3 regions of the Arthrobacter sp. K4-10C genome follow, and region 3 is predicted to be linked to each of the others. Evidence: riboswitches for the same ligand, from Rfam matches in the RefSeq annotation. Region 3 holds a riboswitch; each other region holds the start of a gene.
The links. Region 3 has a riboswitch for S-adenosylmethionine ahead of metX (homoserine O-acetyltransferase MetX). Riboswitches for the same ligand answer to the same signal wherever they lie in the genome.

Region 1 (5,300 bases), on a different contig from region 3:
CGGGTTGTCGTCGCTGATCCGCGTGATCTTGCCGGTGTGGCCCTTGTCCAATTCACCCATCAGATGAGCCCGTGGCATGAGGACTTTACCGTCCGCTGTGGGTATGGGATCACCATGCGGGTCGCGGCTGGGGTCCCCGAGCCTGGCGGCAACGCGCTCAATGAAGGTGTCCGAAACAGCGTGCTCCAGCAGTTCGGCTTCGTCGTGGACTTCATCCCAGCTGTAGCCGAGCTGCTGGACCAGGTAGGTCTCAATCAGGCGGTGGCGCCGGACCATGGCCAGGGCTAGCCGCAGGCCTGCATCGGTGAGCGTGATGGCGCTGTACGGCTTATGGTCAACAAGGCCCTGGTCCTTCAGCTTGCGGACCATTTCCGACACGGAGGAGTTGGCGACCCCCAGCCGCTGTGCCAGTTGGGAGGACGTGATGGGTTTGTCCTGCCATTCAGTGAATGAATAGATGACCTTGACGTAGTCCTCGATGGAGGAGGAGGGCGCGCTGGTCTTCACAAAACCAAGCCTACCGGGTGCCCCTGCAGCGCGGCGGAACCGGTCATGCTTTGAGTGCCCGCCAGGACAACGTCAGGTAGGGCAGCTTGATCTCCTCGTCCAAGGCGTGCCCCAGATGCTGGTGCAGGTACCAGTCAAGATTCGCGAGGACCTTGGCCCGGGTGTCCTCGCCTGAACGCAGGTAGTAGCTTCGCGATTTGGTGAGTTCGATCAGGTCGCTGGTGCTGACGTTGTCTTGCCAATGCGTCACATGGCCTTGCAGCTGCCCGAACTCCGGACCCACAAGAGGCCGGTGCTCCGGTTTATAGACGTCTCCGGCATGCATGATCCGGGAGAGCCGGTGTACCCAGGGCACGGTGGTGTCCAGCTGGTTCCAGACAAGCCCCAGCGTGCCGTGCGGGCGCAAGACGCGTGCCAGTTCGGTGCTTGCCGCCAGCGCGTCGCACCAGTGCCACGCCTGGGCAACCGTTACGACGTCGAAGGCGGACGACGGCAGGCCCGTCGCCTCAGCGCTTCCCAGGACAGCAGTGGCGTCCGGGCAGTGCACCTTCAGCTGGTCGAGCATGTCCGCAGACGGATCGACGGCGGTGACGGCCAAGCCGCGGTCCAGCAGCAATTCGGTGAACTTGCCGGTGCCCGCACCGGCATCCAGCGCGTCGCGTGCCCCCGCAGGAAGGAGCCAGTCCACAGATTCCGCAGGATAACCGGGCCGCACACGCTGGTAATGCTTGCCGCCGTGCTGGAAGCTTTTGCCCAGCTCCCGGCGCCGCCCGTGATCAAGCTTGGGGCCACCCCGAACCACGTGCGGCCTCCTTCAGTCAATGCCCTGCGGTAACTTCCGAATTTACCGCATCGCCGTGACGGGACGGATCAGCCGTCGATGCAGGGCGCGGCACCGGCGGTGCCGGGCGTGTTGGGAGCCCAGTGCGGGTACGTGCGGGTGTCATGCGCGGGAACCCAGCGGCCCTCGTCCACCACGTAGTCCCAGCCCAGCCCCTCACGGCGGAGCTTGGCGATGCCGGCCAGGAGCCGCTCCGCGTCTTCAAGACGGGAACCGACACCGAAGCTGGCACGGAGCGAGCCCGAGGGCAGGCCCAGCCGTTTCAGCAGGGGATGGGCACAGAAACGCCCGTCCCGGAGCCCCACGCCGTGCTCAGCCGACAGGTACGCTGCAACGAGGCCGGCGTCGTAGCCCTCAACGGAAAAGTTGACCACGCCAATGGTGTCTGTGTCCGCGTTGGTGTCCTTGAAGATCTGGTGGACGGTTACGCCGTCGATCTTCTGCAGGCCCTCAACCAGGAAGGAGCGGATGGCGGACTCGTGGGCGTGCCAGCGGTCCTGGTCCAGCCCGGCGATCACCTGCGTGGCGCGGGCCAGGGTGGCTGCGCCCAGGACGTTGGGGGAGCCGCCCTCGTGGCGGGCCGGGCCCGTGGCCCAGCTGACGCCGTCGAGCCTGGCTTCCTTGACGGCGCCGCCGCCGGCAAGGTGGGGGATCCCGGCGTCGAGCCAGTCCGGACGCCCCACCAGGACGCCCGTCCCGAACGGCGCGTACAGCTTGTGGCCGGAGAAGGCGATGTAGTCCACGTCGTCCGCGCTGATGTCAACGCGCCGGTGTGGCGCCAGCTGCGCCGCGTCCACCACGATGCGGGCGCCGTGCTGGTGGGCGAGCGTTGCCAGGACCCGGATCGGGAGGATCTCACCCGTGACGTTGGACGCGCCGGTGATGGCCAGCAGGCTGACGCCGCCCTGTTCCAGTTCGGTGCGCACTGCCTCAATGGTTCCCGTGATGGTGTCGGCGGCAACAATGCTCCGGTGGGGGACGCCCTGCCACGGCAGCAGGTTGGCGTGGTGCTCGATGTCGAGGTACAGGACATCGCCCGTGGGCCGGCCGTCGCTGAGGGGCAGGCACCCGGCCAGCAGGTTGAGCGAGTCCGTGGTGTTCCGGGTGAAGATGACGGAGTCGTCCGGGCGGCCGCCCACAAAGTCGCGGACAATGCTGCGGGCGTTCTCGTACACGGACGTGCTGATCTGCGATGCGTACCCGGCGCCGCGGTGGACGCTGGCGTAGAAGGGCAGGATCTCGTTGAGGTAGGCGGACACCACCGAGAGGGCCGGGGCCGACGCTCCGTAGTCGAGGTTGGCATAGCGGACGTGGCCGCCGGAAATCAGCGGCGCCTGGATTTCCGCGCCCGTGACAGCGGCCAAGGGACGGCCTGCCACGGCCCGGCGCTCATCGAATACAGAATCGGCGGTAATTGCGGCGTTGGGGGAGACGGTGGCAGTTGTCACAGAGACCTCACTTCAAAACAGGACTCCGGTATCAGTGGAATCCGCGCTTGCCGCATCCGCTCCGGACCGGCCTGGTCGTCACCCGGGGCACCCCACCGCGAATGGAGGGTTGCCGGCCAGCAAACCGGGGTTTTGCGCTGGCACTCGTGACCTGGTTAAGAGCGTAAAACATGGGGCGGCCAGGATTGAAGCCGGTGCAATTGTTAAGGCATTTGTTACGCGCGGCTGGAAAAAGCGGCGTTCCGTCGAAGAATACGACGGCGGACGCCCCTTTTCGGAGACGTTCGCCGTCGAATGTTCGGTTGAGCAGGAGCTAGAGCAGGTCGTCCAGCCCGGGGTTCAGCCGCTGCAGCACCTCGGAGTGCAGGATCGAGTTGGTGGCCAGGGCGTTTCCACCGAACGGGCCGTCTTCGCCTTCCAGCGAGGTGAAGCGCCCGCCCGCCTCCACCACGATCGGCACCAGGGCCGCCATGTCGTAGAGGTTGAGCTCCGGTTCGCAGGCGATGTCCACCGAGCCCTCCGCCACCATGCAGTAGGACCAGAAGTCACCGTAGGCGCGGGTCCGCCAGACCTCCTCGGTGAGGCCCAGGAACTCGTCCAGGTTTCCGCGTTCCTTCCAGCCGCCCAGGCTCGAGTAGGACAGGGAAGCGTCGGACAGGCTGGAAACATTGGAGACCCGGAGCCGGGTGGCGGCGGCAAGGGAACGGCCCATGTAGGCGCCCATTCCCTTGGCGGCCCACCAGCGCTTGCCCAAGGCAGGGGCACTGACCACGCCGACCACCGGCTCGCCCTCATCAACGAGGGCGATCAAGGTGGCCCAGACCGGCACGCCGCGGACAAAGTTCTTGGTCCCGTCGATGGGGTCGATGATCCACCGGCGCGAGCCGTGGCCGGTGCTGCCGAATTCCTCACCAAGTACTGCATCCCGTGGCCGGGAACGCGAGAGCTGGCCGCGGATGGCTTCTTCGGCGGCCTTGTCCGCGTCCGTGACCGGCGTCAGGTCGGGCTTGGTCTCCACGTGGAGGTCCAGTGCCTTGAAGCGGCTCATGGTCTGGTCATCCACGGAGTCGGCCAGGACATGGGCCAGGCGCAGGTCATCGTTGTAGCTCGAAGCGGGTTGGATCATGGTTCCAAACTACCGTCTGCAGGCGGTTCTGCTGGGAGATCGGCTTCGTCAGTTGACGCTGCCGAGCTCCTTTGCCTCCTGCGCTTCCTCCCGTGGATCCGCTCCGAGGAGCCGGCGCAGGGACGCCAGCCGTGCCTCGCCGGTGGGGCCGGCATGGCCGGCGGCCACCCAGGCATCCAGGCCGCAGTCCACTGCGCTTGCCGTGTGCTTGCAGCCGCGTTCACAGGCGTCGGTGCCCGGGGCGAGGTCAGGAAAGGACCGCAGGATCCGGTCCGGGTCCACGTGCGCCAGGCCGAAGGAACGGATTCCCGGGGTGTCGATGATCCAGCTGCCCGCCGGTGCGTCTGCCAGCCGCAGGGCCAGTGCCGACGACGACGTGTGCCGGCCCCTGCCCGTTACCGCGTTTACTCCGCCGGTGGCACGCTCGGCCCCGGTGAGCGCGTTGACCATGGTTGATTTTCCGACGCCGGAGTGCCCCAGCATCACGGTGACCTTGCCGTCCAGGTAGGACCGGAGCGCCGCAACCGCGGCCTTGTCCAGCCGGGCGGACAGGCCGTCGTCCGAACGGGCATCGATGCCTGACGCCTGCATGTCGGCGGTCCGGCTGATGATCACTGGAAGATCCAGGTGCGTGTAGTTGGACAGGAGCTCGGCCGGATCCTTGACGTCCGCCTTGGTGACCAGCAGGATCGGCTCGATGCCTGCGTCGTATGCCGCTACGAGCGCCCGGTCGATAAAGCCGGTTCGGGGTTCGGGATTGGCGGCGGCCACTACGATGACCAGTTGGTCGGCGTTGGCCACCACGGCCCGCTCCACGGGGTCCGTGTCGTCGGCGCTGCGCCGCAGGAGGGTCTTCCGGTCCTGGATCCTTACCAGCCGGGCCAGGGTATCGGGGTCGCCGGAGACGTCCCCCACGAGCGAGACGAAGTCCCCCGCCACCACGGGGGAGCGGCGCAGCTCCCGGGCCCGGGCGGCGATGACGATGCGTTCATCACCGGAATCCTCGCCCACCACCGCGGTGTACCTTCCGCGGTCCACCGTGATGATCCGCCCGGTGACGGCGTCGTCATGGGTGGGCCGGTCCTTGGTGCGGGGCCGGGACCCCTTCTTGTTGGGCCGGATCCGGACGTCCGATTCGTCCCAGGAATCAGTGCGCCGGGCCACCGCTCGAACCTTCCGCCCCGGCCTCGGCCTCCTGCTGCGGGGCACTGCCCTGGGCGAGCATATCCGCCCAAAGCCGGGGAAAGTCCGGCATGGTCTTGGCCGTGGTGGCGATATCCTCCACCTGCACTCCTTCCACCGCCAAACCCAGGATTGCTCCGGCCGTAGCCATGCGGTGGTCGGCGTAGCTGTGCACGACGCCGGCGTGCAGCCTGGC
Region 2 (5,300 bases), on a different contig from region 3:
TTCAGCATTTGTGGCCAGTGTGGTGGTTCCCAGTCCTGGTGTTCGCTCTTGTTGGGCCGGCCGGCGGGTGAGGTCCAGCCGGGTGGTTGGTTTTTTGTTGCCGGGGTGGGTTTCCAGCGGCTGGTGTGTTTCATCCGGTGGTGCCTGGGGCAGGGCTGTCCGAGGTTGCTGCTTCCGGTGGCGCCGCCGTGGTGCCAGGCGAGCAGGTGGTCGGCTTCGTTGTCCAGCGAGGAGTTGCTGCACCCCGGGAACGGGCACTGGCCATCCCCGAGCCGAAGCCACTTCCGCATCGCCTTCGTCAACCGGTAACTGGTCCGGCCGATCTCCAACGGGGCCCCGTCCCGCGGATCCACCAGCACCCGGTAAAACGACCCCGCCCCCTCGGCAACGAGCTTCCTGGCCATCGACGCCGGGACCGGGCCCTGGCCGTCCAGGACCGCGGGTTCATCCGTGAGCCCGAGCAGGGAGAACACCGGGACAGTCACCAGCACCTGCGCCTGCGGGGACGGCACCACCACAGGGCCACCCGCCGGACCGCCCGCCGGGCCGGCACGGGCCGGCGCACCAAGGAGCGCGGCGGCACCGAGATCAGCCATCAACTGGGAAAGCGTGCGGGCCTCGTCCGGGCCCTGCAGTCCGCGGGCCAGGGCCCTGGTCCGCGTCCACACGGCATTGGCTTTATCGGCGGGCAGGAACAGCGAGACCCAGCCCATCCCCTCCCGGTCCGGTGAGTATTCCATCCGCCGGCCCGCCACCGCCGTGGCGTGACGGGTCCCGATCGATTCGGGATGGTGGCGTTCCCGCCACGACCGCACCTTCCGCCGCAACCGCGCCGGCGGCAACTCCCCCGCAACACCCCCAGCGCCGGCACCCTCAAGGCCCGCGCCAAGTCCATCCACGCCCAGGAAGCGTGCCTCCAGGGCCGCCAAACCCGCAGCGTCCAGGCCCGTGGCCTCGTCCACCAGGACCTGGGCGTTCTGCCACGACACCGCCCCGGCCTGCAACGCATCCAAAGCCGCCGGCAACGAGCCGTCAACGCACCCGCCGCACCGACCAGCGCACCCGCCGCCCGCTCCCCGATCGTCAGGACGCAGGCGACCTCCGCGACCACAGCCATCTGCTGCCCGGCCGCCCACTGGGAACTGCAGGCCGGTTCCTCCAAGGCAGCGGCAGCCTCCGCGTATCCGGCCACCAGCCGCACCTTCACCGCGGCAGCCGCAGCCTCGATCCTGGCAATCAGCGCCAACCCGTCCAAACAGTCGCCGGCATACCGCCGCAACGGATCAACACCATCAGCGGCTACATCATCGGAAACCGCGCCCGGACCACCGGCCACAACGCCAGCAACCCCTTCAACAAAACCAGCCACCAACGCCACAGCAGCAGCAATACCGCCACCACCTCCCGCGTCCGTGACCGCTTCCGTGTTCATACTCAAAGCCTGGCAGGAGGGTACGACATTTTGGGGTGAAGAGCCGTGGCATAAAGGAAGGCGACGTGCCATACTCGGCGCGTGACGCCGTCGTACTCCTTCCACGCCGAGCTCTGGCTCTATCCCGGGGAAGCGGCCTGGCACTTCCTCACGCTGCCGCCGGATGTGGCCGACGATATCGCGGAGCAAAGCGCCACCAGTAACAAGGCCTTCGGCTCGGTCAAGGTGACTGTGGAAATTGCAGGCCACAGCTGGCAGACGTCGATTTTTCCGGACAAGAAGATGGGCTCGTACCTGCTGCCGGTGAAGAAGGCAGTGCGGGACAAAGCCCGGATCAGCGCGGGCGACGGGGTGGACGTCCGGCTGGAGCTCCAGCCGGACGATGCCCCGCGGGGTAAAAGCTAGATCTGCTTCAGGGCCTGTTCGAGGTCGCGGATCAGGTCCTCGGCGTCCTCGAGCCCGACGGACAGGCGCACCACGCCGTCGCTGAGGCCGATGGCAGCCCGCCCCTCCGGCCCCATGGCGCGGTGCGTGGTGGTGGCGGGGTGCGTGATCAGGGACTTCGAATCGCCCAGGTTGTTGGAGATGTCGATGATCCGCAGCCCGTCCAGCAGCGCGAAGGCGGCTTCCTTGCCCGAGCGGCCGCCGGACGGGGCGAGCTCCAGGGTGAGCACCGTGCCGCCGGCGCGCATCTGCTTCGCTGCAAGTTCGTACTGCGGGTGCGACTTCAGCAGCGGGTACTTAACCCAGCTCACGGCAGGCTGCTGCTCCAGCCATTCAGCGAGCCGGAGGGCGGTGGCGGAGGAGTGGTTGACGCGCAGCGCCATGGTCTCCAGGCCCTTGGTCAGCACCCACGCGTTGAACGGCGACAGCGACGGGCCGGTGTGGCGCATCAGCTGCTTGACCGGGCCCTCAATGTACTCCTTGGTGCCCAGGATGGCGCCGCCCATGACCCGGCCCTGGCCGTCGATGTGCTTGGTGCCGGAGTAGACAATGACGTCGGCGCCCAGCTGGCCGCAGCGCTGGAGCAGGGGAGTGGCAAAGACGTTGTCGACGACGACGGTGGCCCCGGCAGCGTGCGCAAGGTCGCTGACCGCGGCAATATCCACGATCTCCTGCATGGGATTTGAGGGGGATTCGAAGAAGACCGCGGTGGTGGGCTGGGACAGGGCAGCGCGCCACTGCTCCAGGTCCGGGCCGTCCACGAACACGGTTTCCACACCCCACCGCGGCAGGATTTCGTTCAGGATGACGAAGCACGAACCGAAGAGCGAGCGGGCGGCAACCACGCGGTCCCCGGCAGCCAGCAACGCACCCAAGGCGGTGAAGACGGCGGACATGCCGGACGCCGTCGCAAAGCATGCCTCGGTGCCCTCCAGCAGGCGGAGCCGCTCCTGAAACGTGGCCACCGAAGGGTTGCCGTAACGGGAGTAGACGAAGCGCTCGTCCTCGCCGGTGAAAGCGCGTTCTGCAGCGGCGGCGGACTCGTACACAAAACCAGAGTTGACGAAAACTGCTTCGGACGTTTCCTGAAAGTTGGTTCGGTCCAGCCCGCCGCGGACGGCCTGGGTATCGGGGCTCCAGCCGGCGGCGTCGTTATTGAAGGTCACTTAGTTCTTTCCCAGGTTGGTCGGCAGGCCGCGGTTCTTCCAGCCGTTGACGGTGCGTTCGCCGTAGCGGTCCGGCTCGCCTTCGAAGCCCTCCAGGACGTTGTAGGAGGTGAAGCCGGCCTGCGTTGCTGCGATGGCGGCCGAGATGGAGCGCTGGCCTGAGCGGCAGATGAACAGCAGTTCCGTGGTCGAGTCTTCCGGCGTCTGCTGGCTCAGGTCCTTGAGGAAGTCCGGGTTGGGGATGCCGCCGGGGAACGTCCACTGGATGAACAACGGATCGTTGTCCGTGGCCTTTGTGTCCGGGATGCCGATGTGGGCCCATTCGCCCTCGGTGCGCACATCCACCAGGATGGCGCCCTGCTCAAGCTTGGCCCAGGCTTCCTGCGGCGTCAGGTCTCCGGCGTAGCTCATGCGTGGCCCTCGCCGTCGAACTCGAGGTCCTCGTTGGCAGCTTCAAGGTCGTCAACAGCGGTGGCGACGGCGGCGTCCGCGGAGGCGATTGCGGCCGGCAGCACCACGGCCTGGGCCACGATGACGCTGGTGCCGTTGAAGGTCACCGCCGGGCTTCCGTGCAGCACATAGCCTTCAGCGAGTGCGGTTGAGATCCGCTCACAGAATGCACGGTCGTCCGGGCCGCTGATGAGGCGGTAGGACAACTTCTCTTCAGGGGCGGGGGCGTCAGACACGACGGATCTCCTTCTCTCACGCTTGCAGCTCGAATCGGTCGATATGCCGAGTATTCACCTGAGGCACCCCGCCGCGAAAGGAGGGTTGCCGACCGGCCAGTCAGGGCTTGGCGCCGGTACTCATTACTCCCCAAAAACGTAACATCTGACGACCACTGCCGCATCGCCGTCGTCGTCATGTTGCGTAACTGAAGTGAATACGCTGCTTGGGCGGCAGATGGGCCGGCGCCCGGCTGGTTGCGCCGGAGCAAGAACCGTTTCTGTCTGTCATGCCACTTTCACGTCAACTTCGCACACGCGGGTCTTAGCGGCACATGAAAAGCGGCGTGAACCGCAGGCTTTCGCCCCGGTTCACGCCGCTCCTTCCTGGCTAGACCAGGCCCGGATAGCTGGCCATGATGTAATCCGTGGCGGCTGGGCCCTTCATGCGAAGGCAGTTCCGGTCCGGATTGATCCTGTCCCCCATGGCAGCCCAGAAGCTGTCCTCTGTATTGAGCACCTGCTGGTTGATGAAGCACCAGCTGGTGTAGAGCCCGTACAGGCGGTCACGGTCCAGCGTGGATTCCGAGGCTTGGTCCAGGTAGGTGGCTTCACGGAGAAAAATATCGAACTGCGAATGTGCCATGACGGCTTCCCTTCGCTAAGTGCGGTGGCGCCGCCGTTCGGCTACAGCAGCAGACCTCACATGCCGTGCACGGGGCAATGGAGTGGAACCGGGTCCTTTGGAAAGTTGGAAAGGAGGACCCGCAGCGGGATTGACGCCTATCTACAGTGTAGACTGTACGCGTAGACTCCGTATCAGGCAAGCGTCTGGAATAACTCGCCGGTACCCCGCTTTGACATGAGCCTTTACCGTTCCCGGGTAGCCGTTACTGGATGCCGGCGAAAAGCTCACTCAGCTCGGCGGTGAGCTCCTTCTGCAGCGAAGGCGTCCCTATCTCCTGGCCGTCAATCCGGTTTACCGGGGCGAGCAGGCGCACGCTGGAGATCAGCCAGACGGCGTCGGCGTCCAGCAGGTCCTGCGGCACCAGCGGCCCGTAACCCAGCTCCCAGCCTGCCTCTTTGGCGGCCTTGAACAGCGCGCCCTGGGAAGTTCCCGCCAGGATCCCGCTGTCCAGCTGTGGCGTGACGAGGCGCTTGACTGTTGTGCCGTCGTCGGACTTCTCTACATGGGCCAGAAGCACAGTGGACGTGGGGCCCTCCAGGACGCGACCATCGGAGGAGAAGAAGATGACGTCGTCGGCGCCCTGCTTGTGGGCGTGGCGGAGCGCCGCCATGTTGACGGCGTAGGAGAGAGTCTTGGCGCCGAGCAGGAGCCACGGAGCGCGCTCGGCAACGTCACTGTCATAGCCGCGGTCAAGGAGGATGACGTCGATGCCGGTTTCGCGCTGGCGGCGGCCCGCCGCTCCAACTGGAGAAACCTGCACCCAGGCCGTGGGTGCAGCGGCGCCCTCCACACCGCGGGTCACCACCAGCTTGACCACCAGCTCGTCATCAGTCGCCGAGGCGGGCGGGTGCTGTGAGCGGTGCTCGGCAATGGCGGCAGCGATAGCCCTGCGCCACTCGTCCTGG
Region 3 (5,300 bases):
CATCCAAACCACGCCGGCGCACCCGGGTTCCCACCCGTGGACCCGGTACGTGGCCATGGGAGATTCCTTCACCGAGGGCATCGGCGACCCCGAACCCTCAAGCCCCGGCGGCTACCGCGGCTGGGCCGACCGGGTTGCCGAGGAGCTGGGCCGCACGCAGCCCGACTTCGCCTACGCCAACCTGGCCGTGCGGGGCAGGCTGCTGCAGCAGATTGTGGACCAGCAGCTGGCCCCCTGCCTGGCGCTGAAGCCGGACCTGGTCACCCTGTCCGCAGGAGGAAATGACCTCATCCGGCCAGGCGGTGATCCCGACGCGCTGGCCGAGAAGCTGGATTCCGTGGTCCAGATCCTGGCCATGGGCGGCGCCACCGTTGTCCTCTTTAACGGGCCGGACACCGGCTCATCCGTGCTCGGACGGATCCGCAGCAAGGTGGCCATCTACAACGAGAACCTGCGCACCGTCGCAGCCAGGCACGACGCCGTCATCGCGGACATGTGGTCCCTCCGGCAGCTCAGTGACCCCCAGATGTGGGACCAGGACCGGCTGCATTTCTCCCCGCTGGGACACCACACCATCGCGGCCATGGTCCTGGATGCACTGAACGTGGAGCATACCCTGGAGCCGCTCCAGCCCAAGCCGCTTCCGGCCCGCTCATGGCGCGAGGCACGGTCCGGAGACCTGGTGTGGGCGCGCGAATACTTCGTCCCGTGGGTTGTGCGCCGCCTGCGGCACCAGTCATCTGGCGATGGCGTCACCGCGAAACGGCCGACGCCGGGTCCCGTCTTCGGCCCGGGAGTCCCCCTGGGTTCGGGCGAAGGTCCGCTGGGCAGCACCGAGGCAGTTCGGCGGTAGCGCCGGACTGCGGCTGGTCTGCTCATGGAACCGGATACGGTGGTACGGCTGCGGCTGCAGGCCCAGATGCTTCGGGAACCGGGCGCCGAATCTCCCGGGGCGGCTCTGCGGAAGCTCCTGGCGGTGCAGGCACAGGAGTTTGCCTACGCGCGCTGGAGCCTTGCCCAGCGGGTTTCGGCCCACGGGCGTCCGGCCGCGACGGCCGCCGATATTGAGCAGGCTGTGGCGGAAGGCACGATCCTGCGCACGCACATCCTCCGGCCAACCTGGCATTTCGTCCACCGGGACGATCTCCGCTGGCTTACCGCGCTGTCCGCACCGCGGCTCCAGCAGTTGAATGCGTTGACATACCGCCGCACCGGGATCGATTCCGCCACGGCCGGGCAGGCCGGAGAGGTGCTTGCCGGGGCGGTCGCGGGCGGCAACCACCTCACCCGCGACCAACTCGCCGCCAAGCTGCGGCCAGCCGGGCTTGAAGCCAAGGGACTGCGGCTTGCATACATCATCATGCATGCGGAGATCAGCGGTGTCCTGGCAAGTGGCAGGCCTGTCCGCAGCCCCGGGGGCGCACTCAAACAGACCTATGCACTTTTTGACGAACGGGTCCCGGCAGGCCCGCAGCCAGCACCTGCCCGTGGGGAAGCACTGGCGGAACTTGCCTTCCGCTACTTCACCAGCCGCGGGCCTGCCACCGTCCGGGATTGCGCCGGCTGGTCGGGACTGACCGTGACCGACGTCCGGAAGGGGGTGCAGCTCACCATGGAGGCACGGCCCGGAGCCCTCGCCGCAACGGCGATTGACGGCGTCGTGCATTACTACGCTGCCGGCGCCGGGCCTGGCCATGGAATGGAATCGGGCAGCCCGGCACCGCGGCCCCGGATTGACCTGATCCAGTGCTATGACGAATACGTCATGGGGTACTTCGCCACGAGGCACTACATGGGCGGCGGTGCCCCCTCGTTTCCGTTTGCCGGCGAGCCGATCCACGTGGTGCTGCTGGACGGGCGGATGGCAGGGTCCTGGCGGCACAGGCTGCTTCCCGGCCGGTGCGAACTGGACATCCGCCTGCCCCGTTCCGCTGACACTCCGCCGCTGGCGGCCGCGGTCCAGGAGGCCATAGACCGGTACGCCGCCTTCACCGGAGTCCCGGCCATCCGCGTGCCGTCCGGGACTAAGCTTGAAGGACACACATGAGAGGCGCAGCACCGTGAGCAACCTGTTTTTCTGGATCATCATCCTGTCACTCCTGATCCCGGTGGCCATGCGGATGTACCGGAAATCCGTGGCCCGCCGGAACTATGACCAGAGCTTCCCCGGCCGGTACCCCGAACAGTTCCCCGGGCAGTTTCCTGGCTCCGCGGGTCCGCAGAGCAAGCAGCCACGCGACGGCTACACGCAGCAGGACTACTTTGCCGGCGGATTCCGCCACCTCGAGCGTCCGCAGCCCATGGACAATCCGCTGCCTCTGCCCAACCAGTACGGGCCGCCCCCGGTGCCGCCTGCGGGAAACGGGGACCGGGCATCCCAGGAACCGCCGTTCCAGCAGCCGGTCCCGGAACAGCCTGCCGCCCCCGCCACTCCCCCGGCTCCGTCGGCTCCGCAGGGCTACCGGGCCCGGAAGCTCGCCGAACTGGACCAGCAATACAGCAACGGTGAGCTCTCTGTGGAGGAGTACATGACCCGGCGCGGCGAGATCATGAACGGCTGACCGGCCCGGGTTCAGCCAGGAAACCTGGGCCAGGGCTCAGACCAGGAAGCCTGTCCGCAGCTGGTGACCCAGCTGTCCGATCTCGGTCAGGAATCCGTCGTGCCCGATAGGCGCCTCGATGAGGTGGACGTCCACGTCCCCTGGAAGCGCCCGGGCAAGTTCGCGTGACTGCGAGGGAAAGTAGAGCCGGTCCGAGTCAACTGCCGCAATGAAGAAACGGGCGTCGGAGCGGGCAAGTGTTTCGGCCAGCGTGCCACGACCCCGGCACACGTCGTGGCTCATGAGCGCCTCGGTGATGGCGATGTAGCTGTTGGCATCAAAACGCTTGACCAGTTTGTTGCCCTGGTGGTCCAGGTAGCTCTCTACCTGGTACCGCCCGCGGCCTGCAAGGCACTCGCCCTGCAGTGGTGATTCGGGAGCCTGGGGCGCCCGCCCGAACCTGCCTTCCAGCTCGGCGGCGGAGCGGTACGTGATATGGGCGATGCGGCGTGCGAGGGCCAGGCCGTCCTCCGGGAAGGGTCCGCCGTAATAGTCGCCGCCGTTGAAGTTGGGGTCCTGGCGGATGGCGAGGGTCTGGGCCTGCGCGAACGCGATCTGTTCCGCCGTGCTGGCGGCGCCGATGGAAATGACGGCGCAGCGCTGCACCCGTTCCGGGTAGGTGACAGCCCATTCCAGTGCGCGGGCGCCCCCCAACGAGCCGCCGAGGACCGCGTACCAGCTGCCGATTCCGAGCTGGTTTGCCAGCCGGGCCTCTGCCACGGTGCTGTCCCGCAGCGTCACCAGGGGGAAACGGGAACCCCACGGCGTTCCGTCCGGGGCGGTCGACGACGGCCCCGTGGACCCGTAGCAACCGCCCACGATGTTGATGGAGACCACGAAGAAGCGGTCCGTATCAACGGGGGCGCCGGGACCGGCCAGTTGTTCCCACCAGCCGGGCTCGTCGCTGTCGCCGCGCGTGACGTGGGTGCTGCCGGTCAGGGCGTGCTCAACCAGGATTGCGTTGCTGCCGTCCGCATTGAGCGTGCCCCAGGTTTCATAGGCGAGGGTGACGTCCGGCAGGTAACCGCCGGCTTCCAGTTCCAGTCCTCCGATGGAGGCGTAGCGGACGATTCCGTGTTCGGGAACGGTGGTACGGGTGACGGTAACCGTCATGGCAAGACCTCTTCTACGCGCTTGCCCACCGGCGGTATGACCGGCAGGCCAGGTCTTCACCCGGGGCACCCCACCGCGGAAGGAGGGTTGCCGGCCAGCAAGCCGGGGCTGTCACTGGCACTCATGACCTGGTTCGAGTGTACGAAACACCACCCGCCCCGGGCCAAGAGTGTGACTGGTTATGACTTCCCCGGCTTGCCGGCACCGGCCCGCCACCCGCCGTCGGATGGTGCTCCCGGGAGCATCCGGCTCAGGCGCCCGGCGCCTCCTTGGCGGCACGGAAGCCGGCCTCAAGGTCAGCGAGGATATCGTCGATGTGTTCCAGGCCCACTGAGAGTCGGACAAGTCCCGGGGTCACACCGGCGACCGCCTGCTGTTCCTGGGAGAGCTGGCTGTGCGTGGTGGATGCCGGGTGGATGACCAGGGAGCGGACGTCCCCGATGTTGGCCACGTGCGAGTGCAGTTCCAGGGCGTCCACGAACCGCTTACCGGCCTCAGCCCCGCCACCCAGGTTGAAGGCGACGATGGCGCCGGTCCCCCGGGGCCCGTACTTGCGGCCGCGCTCGTACCAGGGGCTGGAGGGCAGCCCTGCGTAGGCGACGGATTCGACGTCGTCACGTCCTTCCAGCCAGCGGGCAACTTCGACGGCGTTGGCCACGTGACGTTCCACGCGCAGGCTCAGGGTCTCAAGGCCCTGCGCAATCAGGAAGGCGTTGAACGGCGACACCGCCGAACCAAGGTCCCTCAGGAGCTGGACGCGGGCCTTGAGGATGTAGGACAGGTTGGCGCCCAGGGCCCCGCCCTCGCCGAGGTCGCGGCCATACACGAGGCCGTTGTAGGTGGGGTCGGGGGTGTTGAAGCCGGGGAAACGTTCCGGGTCCTTGCTGAAGTCGAACTTGCCCGAGTCGACGATGACACCTGCAATGGCTGCACCGTGGCCGCCCAGGTACTTGGTGGCCGAGTGGACCACGATGTCCGCTCCCCATTCCAGCGGCCGGATCAGGTACGGCGTGGACAGCGTGTTGTCCACGATCAGGGGCACTCCCGCCTCGTGGGCGGTGCGGGAAACGCCCTCAATGTCCAGCACGTCCTGCCGCGGGTTGGATACCACCTCGGCGAAGAAAAGCTTGGTGTTCGGCTGCACTGCCTCGCGCCAGTGGTCCAGGTTGTCCGGGTCCGCCACGAAGGTGACCGAGATGCCGAACTTCTTCAGGGTGTGGGCGAACAGGTTGTAGGTCCCGCCGTACAGGCTGGGGCTGGCAACGATGTGGTCACCGGCCTCCGCAATGTTCAGGACAGCGAACGTCTCCGCCGCCTGCCCGGAGCTGAGGAGAAGCGCGGCGAGGCCACCTTCAAGGCTGGCGATCCTCTGCTCCACGGCGTCCTGCGTGGGGTTGCCGATGCGGGTGTAGATCGGGGCAAGTTCCGCGAGGGCGAAACGGTTCGCGGCACTCTCGGCGCTTGGAAAGACGAAGGACGTGGACTGGTAGATGGGCAGTGCCCGGGCACCCGTGGCGGCATCCGGCTCCTGGCCTACGTGGATCTGGCGGGTTTCGAAGGACCATCCGTTGGACATTCAAGGCTCCT

Region 1: linked by a shared signal. The riboswitch ahead of AC5RUU_RS14375 (aminotransferase class V-fold PLP-dependent enzyme) and the one ahead of metX (homoserine O-acetyltransferase MetX) in region 3 are both predicted to bind S-adenosylmethionine.
Region 2: linked by a shared signal. The riboswitch ahead of AC5RUU_RS12500 (DUF1737 domain-containing protein) and the one ahead of metX (homoserine O-acetyltransferase MetX) in region 3 are both predicted to bind S-adenosylmethionine.

Annotation. Positions count from the first base shown of each region.
Region 1 is NZ_JBNHFI010000009.1:204,163-209,462, reverse strand. Features, by position in the region: gene AC5RUU_RS14385 (metal-dependent transcriptional regulator) at 1-507, opposite strand, end outside; gene AC5RUU_RS14380 (class I SAM-dependent methyltransferase) at 551-1,309, opposite strand; gene AC5RUU_RS14375 (aminotransferase class V-fold PLP-dependent enzyme) at 1,378-2,796, opposite strand; SAM riboswitch class IV at 2,835-2,948, opposite strand; gene hisN (histidinol-phosphatase) at 3,110-3,922, opposite strand; gene rsgA (ribosome small subunit-dependent GTPase A) at 3,971-5,086, opposite strand; gene aroA (3-phosphoshikimate 1-carboxyvinyltransferase) at 5,070-5,300, opposite strand, start outside.
Region 2 is NZ_JBNHFI010000008.1:58,607-63,906, forward strand. Features, by position in the region: partial or broken gene AC5RUU_RS12480 (HNH endonuclease signature motif containing protein) at 1-1,432, opposite strand, end outside; gene AC5RUU_RS12485 (DUF1905 domain-containing protein) at 1,514-1,837, shown strand; gene AC5RUU_RS12490 (O-succinylhomoserine sulfhydrylase) at 1,834-3,042, opposite strand; gene AC5RUU_RS12495 (rhodanese-like domain-containing protein) at 3,043-3,453, opposite strand; gene AC5RUU_RS12500 (DUF1737 domain-containing protein) at 3,450-3,728, opposite strand; SAM riboswitch class IV at 3,742-3,856, opposite strand; gene AC5RUU_RS12505 (hypothetical protein) at 4,099-4,353, opposite strand; gene AC5RUU_RS12510 (aminodeoxychorismate lyase) at 4,598-5,300, opposite strand, start outside.
Region 3 is NZ_JBNHFI010000002.1:237,998-243,297, reverse strand. Features, by position in the region: gene AC5RUU_RS03750 (SGNH/GDSL hydrolase family protein) at 1-853, shown strand, start outside; gene AC5RUU_RS03745 (winged helix DNA-binding domain-containing protein) at 878-2,047, shown strand; gene AC5RUU_RS03740 (hypothetical protein) at 2,061-2,561, shown strand; gene metX (homoserine O-acetyltransferase MetX) at 2,598-3,713, opposite strand; SAM riboswitch class IV at 3,726-3,842, opposite strand; gene AC5RUU_RS03730 (bifunctional o-acetylhomoserine/o-acetylserine sulfhydrylase) at 3,964-5,289, opposite strand.